Saccharobesus litoralis: one gene and its partner. The main gene of each other region encodes a partner of the protein of the gene in region 2 in a complex. Links are inferred from orthologs where the notes say so. Each region holds a gene or a part of one and is shown on either strand. Other genes may lie near its edges. The genes, in order: dsbD and dsbC.

Region 1 (12,772 bases), 3.3 Mb from region 2 along the record:
CACCTAAAAATACCAATCTTTGCGGGACATATAAATTTTGTATTTTCTATTTTGATGTATAGGACTGCAACATGGTCGTGTCGCGATTCGTTGTACTCATGGCGACCTACGGATTTTTAATTAAGTTTGTGTCTCATACGCACCTACAGGGAAATATTTTCAAGCTACACGTAATTCCTTTTGCTCTTTTATAAACACAAAAAAGCCCGAGTATTTCTACTCGGGCTTTTTAAATCTGTTTTTAGACAGATAGGTGTTCAGACTATTTTGCTAAACAGTTGCGCTTTAGACAAAGCCGCCGAATGTTTCAACCCTAGGAGCATACACGGAAGTATGTGACTAGGGTGAAATATGAAGGCAATGCAGTAAAAAGTGCAAATGTGACGCAAAATTACATCATACCGCCCATGCCGCCCATACCGCCCATACCGCCCATATCTGGGGCTGCTGGAGCTGCGTCTTGTGGTACTTCTGCAACCATAGCTTCGGTAGTGATCATTAATGATGCAACAGATGAAGCGAATTGTAATGCAGAGCGAGTCACTTTAGTTGGATCTAGGATACCCATTTCTAACATGTCGCCGTAAGTGTCGTTACCTGCGTTGTAACCATAGTTACCTTCGCCGTTTTTAACGTTGTTAACAACAACTGAAGCTTCTTCACCTGCGTTAGTTACGATTTGACGTAAAGGCGCTTCCATTGCACGTAGTGCAACTGCAACACCGTGGTTTTGGTCTTCGTTGTCACCAGTTACGCCCGCAATTTTAGCGGCAGCGCGAACTAGAGCAACACCACCACCCGGTACTACACCTTCTTCAACTGCTGCGCGAGTCGCGTGTAATGCATCTTCTACGCGAGCTTTTTTCTCTTTCATTTCAACTTCAGTGGCTGCACCCACTTTGATTACGGCAACACCGCCAGCTAATTTAGCTAAACGCTCTTGAAGTTTTTCTTTGTCGTAATCTGAAGTTGATTCTTCGATTTGACCACGAATTTGCGCTACGCGACCTTGGATTGCATCTTCTTCACCAACACCGTCGATGATAGTTGTGTTGTCTTTAGAGATAACTACGCGCTTAGCTTGACCTAGGTCTTCTAAAGTGGCTTTTTCAACTTCTAAGCCGATTTCTTCAGAGATAACAGTACCCGCAGTAAGAGTCGCGATGTCTTGTAACATTGCTTTACGACGGTCACCAAAACCAGGTGCTTTAACTGCAGCAACTTTAACGATACCGCGCATGTTGTTAACAACTAAAGTGGCTAATGCTTCACCTTCAACGTCTTCAGCGATGATTAATAGAGGACGGCTAGACTTAGCAACGCCTTCTAACGTCGGTAATAATTCACGAATGTTAGAGATTTTCTTGTCTACAAGAAGAATGAATGGGTTTTCTAACTCAACTGAGCCGTTTTCAGCGTTGTTGATGAAGTAAGGAGAAAGGTAACCGCGATCGAATTGCATACCTTCAACTACATCAAGTTCGTTTTCTAACGCTTGACCTTCTTCAACTGTGATTACGCCTTCTTTACCAACACGATCCATAGCAGAAGCGATGATTTCACCAACTTCAGTATCAGAGTTAGCAGAGATAGTACCGACTTGCGCGATAGCTTTGTTGTCTGCACAAGGAACAGAGAATGCTTTAAGCTCAACAACTGCAGCAGCAACGGCTTTATCGATACCACGTTTAAGATCCATTGGGTTCATACCCGCAGCAACCGCTTTAAGACCTTCGTTTACGATGGCTTGTGCTAATACAGTTGCAGTCGTTGTACCGTCACCCGCTTCGTCGTTAGCTTTTGACGCAACTTCTTTAACCATTTGTGCGCCCATGTTTTCGAACTTGTCTTCTAGTTCGATCTCTTTAGCTACAGAAACACCATCTTTAGTGATGTTTGGCGCACCGAATGACTTGTCTAATACAACGTTACGGCCTTTTGGACCTAAAGTTACTTTAACTGCATCTGCTAAAATGTTTACACCCGCAAGCATTTTAACGCGAGCGTCGTTACCGAATTTGACTTCTTTTGCTGCCATTTTCTATATTCCTAAATTCTTTCAATCGTTAGATTTAATTCTGTTTGTTTAATACCCGACAATTTAACTTCAAAATAGTCGGGCTTTAGGCAAAGCCGTCAAGATTTTCGCGAGGGAGCTTATTCCAATAAGTGACCGAGCAAAAAGCGAAGACAATGCCGCATAAAGTCTGAATATGAAGAAGTTATTCAAATACCGCTAAGATATTGTCTTCTTTCATCACCAACACTTCTTCACCATCGATTTTTTGCGTGCTGTCGATAGCGAAACCAAATAGAACCGTTTCACCGACTTTAACGTCTAATTCTTGACGAGAACCATTTTCTAAAGCACGACCAGGACCTACGGCGATAACTTCACCTTTTGAAGATTTTTCTGCTGCGCTGCCAGTTAATACGATACCGCCTGCAGATTTTGTTTCTTCTTCTAAGCGTTTAACGATCACGCGATCTTGTAAAGGACGAATTGCCATTTTTCTTAATCTCCTAAGAACAAATGTGATATTGAAAAAATTTAGGCTCAACTCACTTTGTTGAGCCTTTACATTGTTGGGATGTTATTTGGGGATAGGCCTTTTGAAATACAAGGCTATTTTATAAAAATTTTTAAAAAAGAATGTAAAACGGCTGCAAAACGCAACTTTAACTAATCTTTACGCTCAAATTCACCATCAATAATGTCACCCTGCTGACTTGGGTTTGAACCTTTTTTAGGTTGGCGGTCAAACGGGTTAGCGCCAAGATCGTGTTGCCTTTTTTGGTGAAAGTCATGATGCTGAAAGTCTTGCTGGTGAAAACCTTGTTGAGAATGAAATCCGCCCTGCATATTCGATTGAACAACTAACTTGTCTTTAATTTGCGCATACACGGCCAAGGCTATCGGTTTACGCGTAACAGGGATTGTTAGCAAAAAGCCAATCGCATCGGTCACAAAACCTGGGGTGACTAACAGTACACCTGCAATAAGTAACATTAAGCCTTCAACCAAAGTTTGCGCTGGTAATTGCCCTGAAGCCGTTTGGGTTCGTAAACTGTGTAAGGTTTGTATACCCTGTTCCCGCACTAATTTAGCGCCAATAAATGCGGTTAAAATTACGATACCTAAAGTGGTCCAACCGCCAATTATTTCGCCAACTTCGAGTAACAGCGCAATTTCGATGATTGGCATAATGGCGAATAATATAAATAATTTTGCAAACATAAGTTCTCAATTTAAATTGATAAAAAATAAATTAGTCGGTGGCGCTGTAATATTGTCGTTGCTTTGCCTGTCTACTGAGGCAGTAGCGTAAGAATTTCTGTAAAGCATTTTACTGATTACTTGTGTAACGCGCCACGACACTGACATATTATGACATATGGGTGGCAAACGAAACTTTTCAAGTTTAATCTACGGTTATTTATCGACTGACATTGGTCGTTCACATGTTTAACTGCTGATTTGCAAGAACAATACTATGAAAAATGATATACAAGCCGATACACCAATATTGGTGTTTTGCACAACGCCAACCAAACAGGAAGCCCAAGAGCTGGCTAACGGTATTGTGCGCCATAAACACGCTGCATGCGTGAATATAGTTGATGCCATTGAATCAGTATATTCTTGGCAAGGCCGTATCGTCATGGACAACGAATACTTATTAAAAATTAAAACATTGGGTAGACATTTCGAAGGATTGCAAGCTTTTATCAAAAGTCAGCATAGTTATGATGTCCCTGAGATAACGGCAGTTAATATGTGTGCTATTTCCGACGAATATGCACAATGGCTGATCGACAGTCTTACCCCAAGTTCCAATCAACAACAAGGCCAAACAGAATGATGTTATTAAAAGTTTGTAAGCCGTCACTTTTAATAAAAAATTTGCCATTGTGGGCGCTAACGCTAGCACTTTTCGCTGCGTTGTTATTCACAATGCAATCCGTTAACGCACAAAACAAGACATTAACCCAACAGCCAATTGCTAATAATGCCGAACCACTCTTTTCAAGTAACTCGTCTTCTCTGGATGATTTATTTGCTGAAGAAAGCGAGCAAGAGCCGGACTTTTTACCCATAGACAAAGCGTTCGCCTTTAACTTTATCCAGAATGGTGACAAAGTCGATATTCAATTTGATATTGCCCCCGGATATTACCTTTATAAAAAACAATTTAAATTTGCCGCAGATAACGCAAGTTTTAGTGACGTAATTTTGCCTGAGGGTTTACCTTACGAAGACGAATACTACGGTCAAACTGAGATCTACAAACAACAATTTAGCGCGCAGATCCCACTCAATTTTGCGCTTGAACAAGGCGTTATTAAAATACGTTATCAAGGTTGTGCCGAAGCAGGATTATGCTATCCACCCAGCGTTAAAGAAGTTTTGCTAACTCCGATAAATAGCGGCGCTACGGGGGGACTGAATGCAAGTACAGATTTTTCTGATTTGAGTACCGATGAGTCAAGCTTAAGTTCGTTTTTACAAAGCCAAAGCTGGTTTATTGTGTTATTGGTATTTTTTGCGTTAGGTGTCGGATTAGCTTTAACGCCTTGTGTTTTCCCTATGTACCCTATCCTTTCTAGTGTATTAGTCGGTCAAGAAAAGCTAACCAATAAAGCTGCGTTTTTATTATCGCTTAGTTTCGTGCAAGGCATGGCACTAACCTATGCGGCTTTAGGGTTACTCGCAGCACTAGCAGGAGCCAGCTTTCAGGCTGTATTACAAAGCCAAGCTGTGCTTATCGGCTTATCTATTATGTTTGCTGCTTTGGCAGGTTCCATGTTTGGTTGGTACGAATTGCAGCTTCCGAGTAGCTGGGTTAATAAATTAAATGCCAAAAGCATGGAGCAAAAACAAGGTAACTTTAAAGGTGCATTAGCCATGGGCGTATTGTCGGGGTTAATAGCTTCGCCTTGTACCACAGCGCCTTTGTCTGGCGCGCTGCTTTACGTTGCTCAAACCGGCGATGCATTATTCGGATTTGTTACCTTATACATACTGTCAATTGGTATGGGCTTACCTTTACTGATTATTGGCGCTAGCAGTGGTAAATGGTTACCGAAAGCCGGTGGCTGGATGGAAAGCGTTAAAAAACTCTTTGCCTTTATATTACTGGCAGTACCAATTATGTTGTTCGCGCGCTTTATGCAAGAGCAATATGTATTGTTGTTGGCTGCGTTACTGGCCATGGCCTGTGCGGTATTCTTTGGTTTTCAGTTTAAACGACAACAAAACATTAAGTTATCCGGTGGCATCACTTTAGTCAGTTTGTTGGTAGCCATCTACTTTGGTCAAGCGGCACAAGGCTACAAAAAGCTAGAATTACCCTTTTTAGTCACCACTTCTGCAGTGCAAATTCAGCAAGAGTTAGATAAAGCTAAGCAAGCTGGTCAACCCGTATTACTAGACATTACCGCTGAATGGTGTGTCGGCTGTAAAGAATTTGAACATATCACTTTTGCTAACGCCAACGTACAAGCAACACTAAAAGACTATCAATGGCTACAATTGGACGTGACCGAGTTTAATAGTGAACATGATGCGTTAATTAAGTCGTGGGGAATTGTTGGCCCACCGGCTCCTACTGTGATGATCTTTACTACACAAGGCATTGAGCTTAGTAACCAAAGGATCCGCGGATTTTTACCCCCTGACGAATTTATAGGCGCAGTCAAACAAACACAGCAATAGCAGGTATACAGGGCAATAATTCATGTTATTGCCCTGTAGAATACAATAAAAACGTCTATACTTTTAAACCATATCAAGCAGTATAGTCTTCTCGCTCAGGTCTTATGGTTCATTGTCAGCGCTTACTCGCCCCAATCACATAGTAGAGCATATGCTCATGGGGTCTCAAAGCTTGACGGCTTTGCTTACATGGATGTAAGTACTTAGGTTTCGTCTGGAACTAGAAACCTGCCCCTAAAACCTGATCGCTTTAACTATAATTAACAAGCAAGGGGCGGCAACGTTGTCGTATTATTACCACGAACAAATTATTCAACTCACTGCGCAAATTGATGCCGAAGGTTTGCATGATACATTTGTCCAATTGGTTAAAGGATTGTTCCCCGATGCAGAAATACGCCTATACAATAATCGCTTGCCCGCATCGCATGGCCATTACGAGCTACTGCATCTGTCCCCAACACTCAGCCAAGATGAGTTAAAATCTCAAGTCAGCCAAGACACCCAATTACTCGATGCACTCATCAAAGAGCACGCATCAATAGAATTTGATTTAAGCCAAGACCAAATCGTTTATCCATTAATGGCTAGAAACTTATATTTTGGTGCGTTAATTATTGATGGCCACGCCATTGAAGATTTAGACAAACAAACCGTTCTCGCCGCCTACATTGCTATATACAGTAATCAATTAAATTTATTACGCACCAGCAATCATGACGCCCTAACCGGCTTATTTAATCGCCAAACCTTTGATGGCACGCTTAACAAACTGTTATCGACAACTGAGCATAGGCGAAACCAAGACGGCAGCGAAGAACCTCACCGCCATTGTTTTGCCATGTTAGACATTGATCACTTTAAGCGCCTAAATGATAATTTTGGCCACTTGATTGGCGATGAAGTGTTACTAACCCTAGCGCAACTGATGCAAAAATGCTTTCGAGACGAAGACATGTTGTTTCGTTACGGGGGCGAAGAGTTTGTGATTATTATAAAACGCGTCGACTTGGCAATGGCTGGTTCGGTGTTAGAAAGGTTTCGACAACTAGTCGAAAACCATTATTTTCCACAGGTTGGCCGTGTCACCATTAGTATCGGCTATACCCAACTCGTAGACAACGTACTACCGACAACTATCATTGGCCGAGCCGATAAAGCCTTGTATCACTCCAAAGAGCTAGGGCGTAATAAAGCAAGTTGTTACGAAACCCTGATCGAACAAAACAAACTAGATGAAGCGCCTGGCGCCTCAAATGACATTGAATTGTTCTAATTTAGTAGACAAAATCTGACATCGTGCAAATTTTTCAGGTTAGACCAGTGTTTTGCGAGTTTTTCGTTTCAAATTGTTGTAAAACCCGTTATATTTAGCCGAAAGATTTAAACTTGTATGATTTCACCGAAGATATCTGCAAATTAGCTAAATTTAAGGTCACTTAATGTCAAATAACGCTAAGCATATTTTATTGGTAAATGGTCCTAACTTAAATATGCTGGGTAAACGTGAACCCGCTGTTTATGGCCATCATACTTTAGCCGACATTGAGCAAAACCTAGCTAAGCAAGCCGCTTCTTTAGGCTTATCACTTGAAAGTGTCCAGTCTAACTCGGAAGCTGAGCTAATTGAGCGCATTCACGCTGCATTTCAACAAGTTGACTTTATTATTATCAACCCAGCGGCCTTTACCCACCAAAGTGTGGCGTTGCGTGATGCTATTTTAGCGGTTGATATTCCTTTTATTGAAGTGCACATATCCAACGTGCACAAGCGCGAAGCATTTCGCCACCATTCCTATTTTTCAGACGTTGCCCAAGGCGTAATTTGCGGTTTGGGCATTGCCGGTTACAGCTATGCGCTGCAATCAGCACATGAGTTTTTATCCAAAGCAGAATAACTTTTATTACAAGAGAGAATAACCACTATGGCTATGGACATTCGTAAAGTTAAAAAATTAATCGAACTAGTTGAAGAATCAGGTATCTCTGAATTAGAGATCACTGAAGGTGAAGAGTCTGTACGCATTAGCCGTGCGGCTCCAGTAGCAGCGGTTGCAGCTCCAGTAGCAGCGGTTGCGGCTCCAGTAGCAGCACCGGCCGCAGCACCTACGGCTCCAGCAGAAGCTGCGCCTGCAGCTCCAGCAGGCCCAACTGGTCACGTAGTTAAATCACCTATGGTTGGTACTTACTACTCATCTCCTAAGCCAGACGCTCCTTCTTTCGTAGAAGTTGGTGCTCAAGTATCTGTAGGTCAAACATTGTGTATCGTTGAAGCAATGAAAATGATGAACGAAATCACTGCAGACAAAGCCGGTACAATTAAGACTATCTTCGCGCAAAACGGCGACGCATTAGAATTCGACCAACCACTATTCGAAATCGAATAATAAGGTCGGCTTACTATGTTAGATAAACTAGTCATTGCAAACCGAGGCGAGATCGCGTTGCGTATTTTACGCGCGTGTAAAGAGCTCGGTATTAAAACGGTTGCGGTTCACTCGCAAGCCGATAAAGAGTTAAAGCACGTTTTGTTGGCTGACGAAACCATTTGTATTGGTAAAGCACCTTCAATCGACAGCTATTTAAATATTCCTCGCATTATTGCGGCGGCTGAAGTCACCGATGCCGTGGCTATTCACCCCGGCTATGGTTTCTTATCAGAAAATGCTGATTTTGCCGAGCAAGTAGAACAAAGTGGCTTTATTTTTGTTGGTCCAAAAGCGGATTCAATTCGCATTATGGGTGACAAAGTTGAAGCGATTAAAGCCATGAAAAAAGCTGGCGTACCTTGTGTACCTGGTTCTGATGGCCCACTTGGTGAAGATGCGCAAACTAACAAGCAAATCGCTAAGCGTATTGGTTATCCGATCATTGTTAAAGCTGCCGGTGGTGGTGGTGGTCGTGGTATGCGTGTTGTGCGCTCTGAAGCTGAGTTAATTGAGTCAATTGAATTAACGAAATCAGAAGCCGGTGCTGCATTTAACAACGACATGGTTTACATGGAAAAATTCCTTGAAAACCCACGTCACGTTGAAGTTCAAGTATTAGCAGATGGCCAAGGTAACGCAATTCACTTAGGCGAGCGTGACTGTTCAATGCAACGTCGTCACCAAAAAGTCGTTGAAGAAGCGCCAGCGCCAGGTATCACTGAAGAAATGCGTAAGTTCATTGGTGAACGCTGTACGCGTGCTTGTATCGAAATTGGTTATCGTGGTGCGGGTACGTTCGAATTCTTATTCGAAAACGGCGAATTCTACTTTATCGAAATGAATACGCGTATTCAGGTTGAGCACCCAGTTACTGAAATGGTTACCGGTGTTGACTTGATTAAAGAGCAATTAAAAATTGCCGCTGGCCAGCCATTATCGTTAACTCAAGACGATATTAAAATTAAAGGCCATGCGATCGAATGTCGTATTAACGCTGAAGATCCAGAGCGCTTTATTCCTTCACCGGGTAAAATCACTCGTTTCCATTCACCAGGCGGTATGGGTGTACGCTGGGATTCGCACATTTATGCGGGTTACACAGTACCACCTCACTACGACTCTATGATTGGTAAGCTGATTACGTTTGGCGAAAATCGCGGTATTGCGATTGCCCGTATGAAAAATGCACTAGACGAGTTAGTGGTTGAAGGTATTAAAGTTAATGTACCTTTACAACAAAAGATAATGGATGACGAGAACTTCCAAAATGGTGGTAGCAATATCCACTATTTAGAGAAAAAACTCGGAATGGATCACTAGTTTCCTTTCTGGACTTGTGATTTGGCAGTAATCTGCCGACAAAAGGCGTCGCTTGTAATTTAAAGCGTCGCCTTTTTTGTTTAGCCAGTTTAGGCTAAAATCCCCGCCTTAAAATTTTAAACACCAATCGAGACCCGCCATGCCTTGGATCCAAGTTCGTTACACGACAGATAAAGAATCAGCCGATGCCATTTCCGACCATATGACAGGCACGGGCGCCGCAGCAGTCACCTTTCTTGATGCAGCAGACACCCCCATTTACGAACCTATGCCTGGCGAATTTTTATTGTGGGAAGCGACAACCGTAGTGGGTTTATATGATGCTGAAGTCGATGTTGATAAAATCTTACTGCGTTTACAAGCATCCAATGCCGGCAGCAAAGGTTTTTATAAAGTAGAGCAGCTTGAAGATAAAGACTGGGTACGCGAATGGATGGATAGCTTTCATCCTATGCAATTTGGTGAGCGTTTGTGGATCTGTCCATCGTGGCGCGATGTCCCTGACGAACAAGCCGTTAATGTCTTGCTCGATCCCGGTTTAGCTTTTGGTACCGGCACCCATCCAACTACAGGCTTATGTTTACAATGGCTAGACAGCCACATTCAAGATGACCAAGTCGTGGTCGATTTTGGCTGCGGTTCAGGCATATTAGCTATTGCCGCACTCAAACTAGGAGCGCAACGGGTTGTCGGTATCGATATTGACCCTCAAGCGATTGAAGCGTCCAAAGAAAACGCTAAACGTAACCAAGTTGAAGATAAAATCGAATTATTTTTACCGAATAACCAACCCAATCTGCAAGCCGACGTCGTCGTAGCAAATATTTTAGCGGGACCACTACGTGAATTAGCACAAGTGATAACCGATTATGTAAAACCTGGCGGTAAGTTAGCCCTATCAGGCATACTTGCTAGCCAAGCAGAACAAATTTGCGAGATATATGCCCAGTGGTTTGACTTAGACCCAGTCGCTCAACAAGAAGATTGGTGTCGAGTATCTGGTACTAAACGATAATTAATCCTAGGTAAAGGGTTACGCTAACGGGCTGTTCCATGTTAATTTGTAGTCAGTAAAAACGTTAACTATAGTTGACGATGACGAGCCACAAAACGGTTGGGCTGTAAACGGTCACAAATGCTGAAAATGACAATTACCCGTACTCTTATGCTGTTGCTTGGGCTGTTGCTAATCACATCAGTTCAAGCCAAAACATGGCGTTTTGCTGTGATCCCAAAAGATCAAAGCAACCCTTTTTTTCAACAAGTCAAAATAGGCTGTGAACGAGCCGCCAAAGCCCTTGGCAATGTTGAATGTGTATTTGAAGGCCCTAATAAAGCCAATGCCATCTCCCAACATTTGATCCTTGAAAAACTAATTGACCAAGGTATAGATGGTGTCGCTTTTAGCGTTTTATTAGACAGCTATGTTGCTCGACGCACCCTACCGGTTTTAGTCAAAAACGATATTCCACTCGTCACTTTCGACTCAGATATTGACGACTCAACAGCAAAACGCTTTCCTAATGTTCGCAAAGCCTATATTGGTACTAACAATTTTGATTTGGGTGTCAAATTAGGTTTAACATTAAAATCCATGCGCCCAGAAGGAGGCACATTGTGCATTCAAACGGGACGTAAAGACTCAGTAAACTTAGATGAGCGTATCTCTGGTATTCGAGCCGCTTTATCTGTCGCCGAGCCTAAGTTGATTAATCCAGCGCGGATCAGACGCCTAGTCAATATTAATGGCTGGACAGAACACGCTGATTGTCCGCTATATAGTTGGTCAGACCAAGAAAGAGCCGTTAAGCAACTACAAGACATGTTAACCCGCCCAGATAATATTGCAGTCGTGGCTGTTGGTGGTTGGCCGCAATATCACAGCTCATATCCAACTATGATGAAACAATTAAAGGTTTCTCACCCCAACCATACATTATTGGTCGCAGACACCACTCAAGAGCAATTAGATTTATTACAGCAGGGATTATCGAAAATCAACGTAGGGCAAAAACCAGCAAAAATGGGTGAGCAAGCAATCCACACCCTGTATAAAATTGTGACTGACCAGGCCTATGAACCGCAAATATTCACGGAGTTAACCCACTGTACACAAGACAATTATGCAAGGTGTACGCAGTAAAATTATTGGAATAACTTGGTAAAGGATGAAGGAAAGGCATTCCCTACATCCGTGTAGGTCGCCGTGCGCAGTTCCGGACGCTTAACGGCATTCCCTACATCCGTGTAGGTCGAAATTTATTTCGACATTAGCAGCTTTGCTGCTATTGGCTCGTTGTTATCGCTAACAATAAGCCTAAAACAAGAGCATCAAAACCCAATCTAATACTGCCAGTATGGTATTACTTTTAGAGCGCTGCGTCGTGACTGTTCCATCACTGAAATAAGCGAGCTCTTTTTATTAGCACTCCAATCTAACAACTCAGCTCGACCATCTAAATCCATTTCATTGTTGTGACTCATCAAATGACTTTGTAAAATTTCAAAAGTGTACAAATCATTGATGCCTTGCATAATATCCAACCAAGGTCCACGAAATGAACGCCATTCGTCATCTGGATATAAGCCGCCAACACAGATCCCAGTTAACAAACCATGATTTAGGCTGTCTTTGGCATCAATATAATTATCAGCACTAAACTCTTGTTTACGTGGCATTGCCTGTTTTAATTCAGACCAGCTTTCTTGCTGAAACTGATCCGCAACCGACAGCAAATAAGCATTTAATTGCGCTTCGTCAATATCCGCATAACAGCGCCACGCTTTTTCATATAACCACTTAACTAAGTTAATGATCAGTCGACTGTAACGCTCACTATAAAATAACGCGATGGGATTATGCTGCTCAACAATCTGCTTTTTACGCTCACTAAACTCTTCAGTGACTTTACTTTGATTACTTAAACGCTTTTTAAACGTACCTTTGGCACTCGCGAGTTGATGGCAAGCACAAGCCTCATCAACCCAAGCAAATTCTTGGCTTAGCCAAGCTAATTCATTATCAATTGATTGACTGGCTTTGGCTGGGATCAGGTTTTGATAAAGCTTTAATGTATGTTGGATTAAGTTAATACCCTGCGCCATATTGCGTAATGACGATACCTTATGTGACGACAGGTAAACTTCTTCATGATACTGCCAATAGCTTAAACCATGCTGAACCGTATTGATGAAAGCCTGTTCAATACTTATATCTCGCTCTACTTTAACAGCTTTAAGCTCGGCATGGTTTGCCAACTTTTTACCATGGAAAAGGCGATAGCCACGCGCTGCTTTAGAGTCATTC
Region 2 (12,727 bases):
CTTGAGTATTACGATTTTCCACACCAGTGCGTAAATCTTTAATGCGAGAATCATCGAGTACATAGGAGCGGATCTGACTGCCCCAACCAATATCAGACTTGGTATCTTCTAATGCCTGTTTCTCTGCATTTTGTTTTTGGATCTCTAGCTCATAAAGCTTAGCTTTAAGCTGCTTCATAGCTTGATCTTTGTTCTTGTGCTGCGAGCGATCATTTTGACATTGCACCACTGTATTCGTAGGTAAGTGAGTTATACGTACCGCTGAGTCGGTGCGGTTAACGTGCTGACCACCCGCACCAGAGGCTCGATAAGTATCAATACGTAAATCAGCTGGATTAATATCAATATCGATATTGTCATCCACTTCAGGGTAAACAAAAGCGGATGCAAACGACGTATGGCGCTTATTGTTTGAATCGAACGGTGATTTGCGCACTAGGCGATGAACCCCAGTTTCTGTGCGTAACCAACCAAATGCGTATTCACCTGAAAAACGTATCGTCGCCGATTTAATTCCGGCAACATCACCGTCAGAGGCTTCAATCAGTTCAGTTTTAAAACCATGCGCTTCGCCCCAACGTAAATACATACGCAAGAGCATTTCACACCAATCTTGTGCTTCTGTACCACCTGAACCGGCTTGTAAATCAATATAAGCGTCGGCTTCGTCATTGTTGCCACTAAACATACGACGAAATTCCAGTTGTTCTAGCTTAGCGACTAGCTCATCAAGTTCCGCTTGGGTTTCGTTAAGGGTGTCTTCGTCTTCTTCCTCAACCGCGAGTTCAAGCAAACCTTCAACATCGTCTAAGCCTGATGTTAAGTCATCAATGGTTTTAACTATGTTTTCTAGCGTGGTGCGCTCTTTACCGAGGGCTTGAGCTTTTTCTGGATTATTCCATACATCAGGATCTTCCAGCTCGCGCTCGACTTCTTCTAACAGCTCTTTCTTGTGAGCATAGTCAAAGATACCCCCTAAGCACTTCAGTACGCTCAGCGACATCTTTGATCTGCAATTGGATTGGGTTTATTTCGAACATGAATATTCCGTGCTCGTGTTAGATCCAGTTTTAATCTAACACTGTCTAATTCAATATGTGGACACTACACCGCAGACTATACACGACAGATATCAAAGCAAAATCGACATCCTTGGCGGCAATTATCGGCTACATCGACCACAACAAAGGCGCGCGATTATAACTAACTAGCGAGGATTTTTGTAGCCGTTAACGAGGTGAATTTGCAACTTTACAGCACTTCCATCGCGCGGATCATCATTTGTACGCTGGTTTTTCCGCGAAATGTATTGGTGTCCAAAACGTAAGCTACCCGCACTTGATGAATTTGTTGCGCGCGCCACAGCGATTGATCATAGTTAAACCAGATCGCGTCATAACTTAAGCCACTTGGGTGCTGTAACACTAACTTAAGATGCTTATCTTTGAGAATGCGTTCGTTAATAACAATAAACTCATCATCAAAAATAGGCTCTGGAAACGCCTGCCCCCAAGGCATCGCACGTTTTAGTAAATCCGCCACTTGCGTCGTTAAATAATTGCCATCTAAGCCGCCGTCAGAATATATACAATGCTGTAAACATTCTGGTTCAATGAGCTTGCTTACGGCTAACTCAAAGGCCTGTTTAAATACCGCATAGTCATGCTTGCGAATAGACAAGCCCGCTGCCATGGCATGTCCACCAAATTTAATCACTAACCCAGGTTGGCGTGTATCTATGAATTCAAGTGCATCACGAATATGAAAACCGGGTATCGAGCGGCAGGAACCTTTTAATTCATCATTGTCACCTTCAGCAAAAACCACTGTGGGTCGGTAGTATTGCTCTTTAATGCGTCCAGCAACAATACCAATAACCCCTTGATGCCAAGTTTCATCAAACAGACAAATGCCCGATGCAGAACCATCTACTTGGGTTTTCTCGAGCGTCGCCATGGCTTCGGCTTGCATTCCGCTTTCAATTTCACGGCGTTCTTTATTAAGCTCATCTAATCGCGCTGCCAGCATAATGGCATTACTGTAGTCCTGCGCCATTAAACAACTAATGCCTAAAGTCATGTCATCTAATCGACCGGCGGCGTTTAAACGTGGTCCCAAGGCAAAACCAAAATCACTCGACACTAAAAATTGCGGGTTGCGATCGGCCACATCAAGCAATGCTTTGATCCCCGGTCGACAATATCCTTGGCGGATCCGATTTAACCCTTGTTGCACTAAAATACGATTAACATGATCCAACTTGACGACATCGGCTACCGTCCCTAATGCCACCAAATCTAAGTATTCGGCTAAATTGGGCTCTGGTATTTGTTGATCCGCAAAAAAGTTTTCGGCGCGTAACTGCCCGCGCACCGCCAACATTAAGTAAAACGCCACCCCAACCCCAGCTAAATTTTTACTCGGGAACGGGCAGTCAACTTGGTTAGGATTAACAATGGCGTCGGCATTGGGCAACACGTCACCCGGTAAATGGTGATCTGTTACAATCACTTTAATACCTAATTGCTTGGCTCGTTCAACACCGGCAATACAAGATATCCCATTGTCTACCGTCATAATCACTTGAGCGCCATGTTGTGCCGCTACATCCACTATTTGTGGCGACAAACCATAACCAAAGTCAAAACGATTCGGCACCAGAAAATCGACATTGCGACTACCTAATTGTTTTAACGACATTACGCTTAAGGCCGTACTGGTCGCGCCATCGGCGTCAAAATCACCAACCACAATAATCTTAAGTTGTTGTTTTATCGCATCAATTAAAATGCTAACGGCTTGCTCTAACCCTTTGAGCTGAGGTTTAGGTAAGGCTTTTGCCGATAACTCAAGTAATTCTGGTTGATTAATACCGCGATTGGCTAAAACACGGCGTAGCAAAGGGTGAACAGAAGAAGGTAAACCGCCAACTTGTTCAGGTTGACGGCGAATAATACTGGCTGACACGAGTGATTAATTACGAAGACTGTAAGATTTTTAATAACTGATCGGCCGGTTGATAGCCGGGAATTAATTGACCACTTTCAAGAATGATCGCAGGCGTACCAGAAACACCTAGCTTACTGCCTAACTCGTAATGTTCTTGAATTGGCACATCGCATTTTTTCGCGGTAATAGCGCCTGACATTTTCGCGTCTGTCATGGCTTGTTGCTTATCATCCGCACACCAAATACTGACCAAATCGTCAAATGAACGACTATTCATGCCACCACGTGGAAAAGCTAAATAACGTACAGTAATACCCGCGGCATTGTAATCTTTCATTTCACCATGCAATTTACGACAGTAACCACACGTGGTATCGGTGAAAACATTAACTACATATTTTTCGTCTTTGGCTTTAAATTCAATCATGCTACTGGCAAATTCAGCAACCGCATCTTTACGCGCAACGGCTAAAACGGCTTCTGTTTCGTTCTTCATGCCTTGTTCCATGTTGTAAACTTGGCCATGTACCAGAAAGCTGCCTTTTTTACTGAAATAAAACAAACCGCGTTTCGTGGTAACTTGATACAAGCCGTCGACCGGAGAGTTTTCAACTTTTTCAACATTCATTCGGATATTAGCAAAATGCTGAACTACGCGTTCATATTCAGATTTACTAACCGATACATCCGCCGCCACAGCAGAAAACTGCAGTGATAAAGCGACAGCTAAAGAACTAAATAATTTAATTTTTGCCATAGGTAAAACTTAACGACTCAGAAAATAAAATGGGTTCTAAAGGATTAGACCCTTGCATTGGCCTAAAAGTTACAGACTTGAGCGGGCAATTGCAATAAATGCGCGATAAACGTAACGAAAATCTATGTAAACAAGCTAACCTGACTTATCATTCTTTAAATCTTGCCACACTATAAACCCTATCTGGTCACTATCTATCAAAAAGACTTAATTTTTACGTTAATTTGCGATTTATAGTCTAGGCTTTATAGAGCAAATATTAACCACTAATCATTTTTTGTAAGCCGCATGCAATTAAGTATTCGTACCATGGTTGTCACCGGTTTTATATCGGTTGTTCTGCTTTTATTGGTTTTGTCTGTTTTAACAATTTCAGGCACAAGCAGAATAGGCAACGCATTGGATAACTTTGTCAATGTCGAACAACCTATGGTTGTCAATGCCATGCGCCTATCTACCAGTGTTAACGATATTACAACGCAAGCGGGTTATCTGCTAATTGACCCAAGCCCTGCCTCTCTTAAGCAGCTTAAAGCGACTTTAGACAAGGTTGATAACAAATTTGCGACACTAAAAAGTCAAGTTACAGCTATTGAAGACCAAACCCTACACAATAAATTAAGCCAGAAAATAACAATAATAAATCAAGCTTTAGTTAACCTTAAACGCCAACTAGACGACGTGATCAGTTTGTCCAGTCACCCTGAACAGAATTACCCCGCACAGCAATTATATAAAATGGAAGTCGAGAGCCAAGCCGTGCAAATCAAGCAATACTATATAGATTCACTGCTCATTATTGAGGAGCTGGCATTACCCGAACTGCAACAAGGCTTATCTTATCAATTAGGACAATTTAAGGAGCTGGACAACATAATCCGAATTTTTATTTATACCAGAGACGAAAAAGCGATTGGCGACATCGACCTATTTAGTCGCGGGCTAACAGAGCAATTAGCCTCTTTTATAGAACAAAATGAAGACGAAGCCGACGATGAAATCATAGACATAGCCTATGATATTCAAACGTATTTCGAGCAATACAAAACCTCAGCTGAACAAATTATTGAGTTAAATCAAGCCGAGAACTGGCGTAAAGACGCTTACTTAGTTCGCACTCAATTACAGCCACTGTCACAAAATTTACGCACGCATTTAACCAGCTTAGTCAAAGCACTTAACGACAGTGCTCAGCAACAAAGCAGTAAGTTAATCGACAATAAAAATAGCCTGCAAGTGAGTATTCTCATCATGACAGGCATTGCGATAGTCATTGGCTTTGGCGCTATATTTATTATTAGCCGAACCATAAACAACTTTATAAAAACCTTGAAATCTGCCCTCACTGCGCTTAGTCAAGGTGACTTAACCCAATCTATTGCCATGAGCCGTCTTAAAGAATCAAGTGAGTTTGCGACTGCATTTAATTACTACAATCAGCAAACACATGATTCTATATCGCAGACAACCCATATTGTTAAAGAGATTGAATGCTTGTCGAACAAACTGAGTCGTTGTTCGCAGGCCACCGATAAATTAGTCAATAATCAACGGCAACAAGCGAGTTCGGTTACGCAAAATATATGTGAGCTAGAGCGCTTGTCCCACGAAATGCAACACAGCTCTAGTCACTCTTCTGAACAAGCCCAACAAACGCGGCAACACTCTAATCAAGGTGCGACGCAGATCCAATCGCTAAAAACAGGAATTAACTCGCTAGCTAACAATATTCAGCAGGCGGTCGAACAGGTCGACTATGTTGACCAGCAAAGTAATGAAATAGCCGAAATTACCGGTGTGATTGCCGGTATTTCAGCACAAACCAACCTATTGGCATTAAACGCCGCTATTGAAGCCGCCAGAGCAGGTGAACAAGGCCGTGGTTTTTCCGTGGTCGCCGAAGAAGTGCGCAGTTTAGCGCAGCGTACACAAGAAGCCACAGCCAAAATCACCACTATCATTGAACAGCTTCATACGCTAATTAATTCAGCGAAAGCATCCATGCAATCCAATAACCAAGAAGCAGACGCCTGTGTTGCCAGTGTAGATGGCGCCATTCAAGTTTTTAGTCAAATTGATCATGGTGTGGAAACGATAGTATCGGCTTCGGATTTAATCAGCACTTTAGCGAATAAGCAAAATGCCATGACCGAGGAGATCCATCATTGCATTGACCAAATAATGCTAGAAGCAGAAACAGCAAAAGATAATGCCAGCCAGTTTAAGCAATACAACGACACCCTTGAAAGTACATCGAAACATTTATCCAAACTCATTTCGAGTTATAAGCTCAATATGTGAGGTCAATATGAAACGCTACATCTTGCACTTGATATTCACTTTAATGGTCTGCACGCCACTATTGGCAGCTGAGCCATTAGGCACACCCGACCCTGACGACATGATTTTATATGATGACGAGGAAAATACCGAGCTAGAAGTCGAACTAGGCAAAATGTTATTTTTTGATACTCGTTTATCTGTTAATGGCCAGCAATCTTGCGCAACGTGCCACAACCCAGATTTAGGGTTTAGTGACGGCATGGCAAAAGGCGTAGGCACGAAAAATAATCCTTTGGGTCGCAACACACCGCACATTTATAACATGGCTTGGAGCAGTGTTTTAATGTGGGACGGCCGCGAACCGACGCTAGAGCAGCAAGCACTAGGACCAATTGCCTCAGGTCAAGAAATGATGCTACCGCTTGATGAACTAGAACGCCGATTAAATGCCGTAGCTGGCTATCGCCGCCTATTTAAACAAGCCTATGATGTCGACAAAATAACGCGTGACGAAATAGCCCGAGCCATTGCGGCTTTTGAGCGAACTATTGTTATCGACGATACCCCATTTGACCGCTATTTAGCAGGCGATACCCAAGCCATGAGCCAAGATGCAATTAAAGGGTTAGCCCTGTTTAAAGGGAAAGGAAATTGTACACAATGTCATGATGGCCCCAACTTTACCGACGACAGTTTTCATAGCTTAGGGATTAAAGATAATGATCCGGGTCGCGCCGCTATTACAGGCGATAAACAATTTTTGGGGGCTTTTAAAACGCCAGGGTTACGCAATACCGAGCTCACTGCACCTTATATGCACGACGGTTCCTTAACCAGCTTAATGGATGTCGTTAAATTTTATAACCAAGGCGGAGGTGGCGCTAAACACACAAGCAATTTAGTTAAACCGTTAAATTTAACGGCTAAGGAAGAACGCCAGCTTGTCGCCTTTTTAAAATCGCTAACTCAACCGTTTGAAGTCGACGTACCTAAAATTCCTTAATTAAACGTTAAGAATTAAAAATTAAGCATTAAGTGGTGTAACCCATGAACAAAATAATTGTAATCGTTTTGGCCTTTTGTTTTACCAGTGTTAGTGCGATGGCGGGCACCCTCACCTTAACACTAACATTTGATAAACGCCCTCCTTATGCCGGCCTTGCCTATCTTAATGATGGAGGTAATTTCAGTAATGCGCCTATTGATCAAACCAATAAAGCCTTTATTAGCAACGCCTATATAGTCACGCCAAATAGCAAAGTGGATTTTGTTAACTCAGATGATATTGATCACAATATTTATGCCAACTCCCCTACTCACAATGTCAAGTTTGACTTAGGACTTTTACAACCTAAACAAAGCATCACCCTTTCAAACTCTGATTGGCCAACTGATGCTGTTATCCGCATTGGCTGTAAAATTCATCCGAAAATGAAGTCTTACATAGCTAATGTTGCATCGAGCAATAGTCAGGTGATCGCATTTGACAACAAAACTAAAACTTATACCGTCACGCTAGACAACGTATCCGTTGCCAACGCGCCATTTGCGTTATGGCTACCGGGATATGACCCTATTAAAGTAAATATTAAACAAGGCGAAACCAAATCACTTAAGTTAATGAAACGTGGAAAAAGTAAAGGAACTGGCAGTTTAAGTTACCAATAATGCTGAATATAAAACCCGTGCGGGCACTGTGGATAGGCCTGATATTATCAAGCCTGTCAGGTCAACTTGCCGGTGCCCAACCATGCCAATCACAGCCGCATAGCTGTCAACCCATAACGGGAGACAGTCCTTTAAACATACAGCGCCTCGGCTATCAACAATGGCCATGGCTGGCTGGTGTTGCCTATTCTAGTTTGCATTGGCAACAATTTGTTGCTATTTACATTAATCAAAACGCTGACATTTATAAAAACAACTTTACTAAATACCAGCTCGAATTTAATGACGAAGAAGAACAAGCCGCAGAACTGACTTATCAAACCTATCAACAAGGCACCATAATTGTTAAAGAAAATTACTTAACTAACAACAAAGCAAAAGGCCAACTCGCATCAATCACGCTAATGATTAAACAAGCGAAGGGGTATTTTCCAAAGGGTGGTGATTGGCAATATTTGCAATACAGTGCCAATGGCCGCTTACTTATGCAAGGTCATCAAGGCGACCCGCATATCTATAATGCCTGTGCCAATTGCCATCAAAATGTAGCCGAAAGAGATTATGTGTTTTCGACCCTGTTGAATGCAAAGCCAGAGCCTAAACCTGCTAAACGGTAATCGACTAGAAAAATATTGTTTAATGGGTAAGCATCTGGCAATACTATTTGGGCTTGCTAAATTATAGACGCAACCAGTTAGATGTTTACGCAAGATCTGATTTCATAGTCCCAACGACAGCGATTATCCATACGAGACGACACTTTCACCACTAAAAGCTTTGACATTATTTGGGTAAATCACAGATATCCGCGAAATGCTTGTCGCTAATTACGGCGAGGAAATACGCCAGATCATCATAAAGCCAACGCCTGAGTTAAAACCTCGGGCGTTTTACGTTTGGTCATAGCGAAATTTTAATCATATTCAGATGACCAAAATCATCATATCTGACGGCAGTTTGGTTAAAAGTATGATGCAGTTTGAGAAAGGTTATGATCGGAGTTGGGAGATCGTGCGATAAGAATTTGGTAAGACGATAAAGTCAGTCGATATTATCGTGGTAAAAACGTCATAACCTTGCCAAATTGTTCGAAAAATAATTTGGCGAAAACTATGACATTATTTAGGTAAACAACACCAATCAATCAGAATGACTCATTTTTCTATTACATAAATAAAATAACTCTTACCCGCAGTTGCTACATTAACGGCATTGCAATTTATAATCACTCAAGCTAATACCACTCATAAAATGGTTTTATGTCCCAAATCCAAATTCCGGTTGCGAGTAGATAAAACGATAAAATGAATAAAGAAAAAAGAAACACTTTCAATACAATTTCAGCGACAATCAAATATTTAAGTATTTGAGGAGAACACAAATGAAAAATATTGATTAATTGTTCAATTATCAAGAAAGCGGCGCAGGCACCAACAAATACAAATATCCCCATATAGCTACTATAGCTATCAGGTTTTATTATAAGGCTCGCGAATCCAAGCCAAGTACAAGAATAGAATATTGAATAATCATAAGCTGCTTCTAGTTGCTTTTGGGGTAATACGGAAAGCGTTTTCCCTTTTGATGCAACAAAATAAAAAACAGTCAGCAACAATTTGCAGTAAAAGCTTTTTGAAAACGCGTGCGGGTCATTTACAAAATCTAGCCACGCTAAGTCAATAACCAGGAATACAACGGTTATGATTAGAATGTTTATTGCTGATTTAGTGTTAAAGTAATTTTTCTTAATTTGAACCATAATTTAATTTAGTCTGGATGTTTGAAGCTTATTCTTAAGCACACTCACTCAGGATGAATTTACCATTGAAAAAATACAATTGGTCGTACATACCATTTTTAACGAATAATTGGCTTATTATTCTATCATCGCCACAAAAAACGCTAGTCCAAACCTTATCTGTTTTTTTAGGTTTGTTCCCGTTAGACTGACGAGCTACCTGTCCACCAAACTGAGTAAAATCTTTTGCAACCATTTTATGGTGCCGGTTTCAAATACATATTATCGCCAATTTAAACAGTTATATTCCGTTCAACGCTAAAAATACTCCTACTAAAATACCTAATACAGAGATACATAACCTCAAATTAAAATAAGTGGGGGTTTCTGACTTTTTGATAACGCCTCCAATACTGGATATCTCATTTGTTATCAACCCAAATATCAATTCAAATACAAAGAAAAAAATCATCACTATTGCTAAATAAAAATCCTCTTGTCGGGGGGATATTATTTTTTTTGCAATAAGATACTCTATTAAACCAAATGATAATATAATTAAAAAAATCACGAGCCAAAACGTGGCCGTATATGTAGATTTACTAAATTTTTTATGAATTGAGTTCATTGGGTTAGTCATCTGAAGTTAAGTTGATAATAAGTTCTCCTGCATTAACTCCTGAGTCAAATGCACCCAAAACTGGATAGGCAGGAGCTATAAAGCCACTCCTTTTAGAAAGCCAAGAAGCATCACAAAGGCATTGTGTAGCTCCGTAGTTCACAATACCTACACCTGTTGCACCAATTTTGACATAGGGATGCGGAGCAAATGCACTTGTTGTATTTGCCCCGATTGTAATGACTGGCGAAACAACATTACAGTAGAAGGTCGTAGCATATCCACTACAAAAACCTAGCCCAAATCTTATCGTTTTTTTAGTTTTTTGTTCGCTAGACTTCCCTTTTGGACGCCATGCATTACGGCATTCTTTATTTGCTACACATGCTGCCATAGATTGCTTATTAGTTACTCTACCACTGGAACCAATTGTTGCTACAATACTGTGAGCTTCTTCAATTAATTATGCTATTGACAGCGTTATTGTGATCTGAAAATGAAGTGTCCCATTCAGAAATGTTACGGTTAGGGGCCTCATGAAGCGTTTACGCAAGATTTGTTTTCATAGTCCCAGCGACCGCCATTATCCAGACAAGAATCGATCTCAATTTCACCCGCAAGCCATATAAGACCCACGATTAGCAGAAATAGTGCAGTAGCAACTAAATAATATTTTTTCTTCATAGTTAGTATTTCTGATCCAGTCCATTTGGTCTAAAGGGCGAGCATAAAACTTTACAATCGCCTTGGGGGTTGTTATTACCTTGTTGCTGACCATATAAATTTGCTTTTTGGTCGGCATGACTAGCAGATAAAGGATCACCTTTAATATTGTATCGACCCACTCTCTAGTGTTACTAATAATCAGATATAGTTACTTACATTTATGGTTATTTTTTGAGGAAAGTAATATGTTCGCTAAGTCTTTTATTGCCTTTTGACTTTCATTCCCTTCAGAAACCAATGGGGCGTAATTTACTATTATCTGTTCAAAATTCAGACAAATATTTTCCGAAACTAAAGCCAGTCTCAGGTACGAAACTGTATCAGAAGGATCAATATCAAGGAGCTTTTTAGCTGTTGTAAAAGCATTCTGATAATCACCTAAAGATAGAAAGCGATTATAATCAGTAACTAGCTTGGAATACTCCAATACTATTGGATTAGGAAAGTTATTGGCATTAGCATTTGAAAAATAAATACTAGTAATCAACATAATTACAGTAACCAGCAAAGTAGGTTTATACATAATATTAGCCTTTATTAAATTTCTAAGGTACTACCAACGTACCAGTTCCAGATTTTGGAATCACTCCCATGAAACCATTCCATTCACTAGGTATTTGTTGATTCGAATAGTAGGACCAAGACTGACGAGCTAACTGTCCATAAAATCTTTTGTAACCATTTTATGGTGCCAGTTTCAAATACATATTATCGCCAATTTAAACAGTTATATTCTGTTCAACGCTAAAAATACTCCTACTAAAATACCTAATACAGAGATACATAACCTCAAATTAAAATAAGTGGGCGTTTCTGCCTTTTTGATAACTCCGTCAATACTGGATATCTCTTTTACTATCAATCCGAATATCAACTCCAAAAGAAAGTTCTGTGTAATAATCATTGCAAAATATAACGATTTTTGCTCATCATTTATCATTCCTAAATAGTGCAAAAATATCACTAGAAGGAACAATAAAACGGTAAACCCGATTGAAAGCCAAAATATTAATGTATAAATAGGCTTACTAAACTTTTTATGACTCGACGGCATTTGACTAATCTTCAGAAGTTAAGTTAATAATTAATTCAGTAGCGTTAATTGCTGAGTCAACCACCCCAAGTTGTGGATAACGTATAGCTAATCCGCCGCTTACAGTCGAAGCGTCAGAAGCATCACAAAAGCACTGCGTTGCACCATAGTTTGCAATTGCAACCGTGCCTGCACCAATTTTCACATAGGGATGAGGGGCTAAGGCATTAGTTGTATTTGCCCCAATTGTAATGACTGGTGATACAACATTACAGTAAGTCGTAGCATGACCACTACAAAACGCTAGCCCAAACCTTATCGTTTTTTTAGTTTTTTGTTCGCTAGACTTCCCTTTTGGACGCCATGCATTACGGCATTCTTTATTTGCTACACATGCTGCCATAGATTGCTTATTAGTCACTCTACCACTGGAACCAATTGTTGCTACAATACTGTGAGCTTCTTCAATACTCATTCCCCAGAACTGTCTATTTTCTTCTTCTTGCTTTTCAGCCATATACTTATCATACGCCATTTGTTGACGTATACGGTACCTATTGTAATCACGGAAGCCTGTGGTAGTAATAGTTTCAGTATCCATAGAAGATGTATCAAAATCAGATGGATAACAAGTTGAAACGCCTGGAATGACTTCGCAATAGTTAGATGGTGTATCTGTATTTGTTGATACAGTTTGGAAGCCGCTTGGGTCAACCATTGATAAGGGGTTGTTCCAAGTGTAGCTATACCTGTTATAGCTTTGAGTGTAGATAGGTGCTTGTATTAGTGGGTCTGCACTTAAAAAGCGACCAATTTCAGGGTCATATACTCGGCCATTCATATGAATGAGGTTGTCGTTATCTAGCATTTCATGACCCGTAAAGCCGCGATTGCTTGATAAGGAATAGGTATCAACGCTGCCTTCTGATAAATCACTAATTCGTCTCTCGCCCC

What was found.
Region 1: the proteins of dsbC (region 2) and dsbD are in contact, whole or in part, in a crystal structure (PDB 1JZD), measured with the Escherichia coli proteins. The link is inferred for Saccharobesus litoralis from one-to-one orthologs.

Annotation. Positions count from the first base shown.
Region 1 is NZ_CP026604.1:1,254,023-1,266,794, forward strand. The notes cover bases 3,416-6,335. They hold dsbD (protein-disulfide reductase DsbD), read left to right. Parts: upstream 3,416-3,955; coding sequence 3,956-5,716; downstream 5,717-6,335. Other genes in these bases: cutA (divalent-cation tolerance protein CutA), read left to right, coding at 3,495-3,863; C2869_RS04435 (GGDEF domain-containing protein), read left to right, coding at 6,000-6,335. In the rest of the region: groL (chaperonin GroEL), read right to left, coding at 392-2,038; C2869_RS04415 (co-chaperone GroES), read right to left, coding at 2,223-2,510; C2869_RS04420 (FxsA family protein), read right to left, coding at 2,684-3,238; more of C2869_RS04435, read left to right, coding at 6,336-6,992; aroQ (type II 3-dehydroquinate dehydratase), read left to right, coding at 7,159-7,614; accB (acetyl-CoA carboxylase biotin carboxyl carrier protein), read left to right, coding at 7,648-8,103; accC (acetyl-CoA carboxylase biotin carboxylase subunit), read left to right, coding at 8,119-9,465; prmA (50S ribosomal protein L11 methyltransferase), read left to right, coding at 9,605-10,480; C2869_RS04460 (substrate-binding domain-containing protein), read left to right, coding at 10,601-11,608; C2869_RS04465 (CYTH domain-containing protein), read right to left, coding at 11,809-12,772. UniProt on the Escherichia coli protein: Required to facilitate the formation of correct disulfide bonds in some periplasmic proteins and for the assembly of the periplasmic c-type cytochromes.
Region 2 is NZ_CP026604.1:4,520,676-4,533,402, forward strand. What follows is about bases 1,843-4,717. They hold dsbC (bifunctional protein-disulfide isomerase/oxidoreductase DsbC), read right to left. Parts: upstream 3,707-4,717; coding sequence 2,978-3,706; downstream 1,843-2,977. Other genes in these bases: recJ (single-stranded-DNA-specific exonuclease RecJ), read right to left, coding at 1,843-2,967; C2869_RS16830 (methyl-accepting chemotaxis protein), read left to right, coding at 3,995-4,717. Also shown: more of recJ, read right to left, coding at 1,252-1,842; more of C2869_RS16830, read left to right, coding at 4,718-6,007; C2869_RS16835 (cytochrome-c peroxidase), read left to right, coding at 6,015-6,992; C2869_RS16840 (cupredoxin domain-containing protein), read left to right, coding at 7,037-7,657; C2869_RS16845 (cytochrome P460 family protein), read left to right, coding at 7,657-8,274; C2869_RS16865 (hypothetical protein), read right to left, coding at 10,028-10,408; C2869_RS16875 (hypothetical protein), read right to left, coding at 10,889-11,263; C2869_RS16885 (RHS repeat domain-containing protein), read right to left, coding at 11,799-12,727. UniProt on the Escherichia coli protein: Acts as a disulfide isomerase, interacting with incorrectly folded proteins to correct non-native disulfide bonds.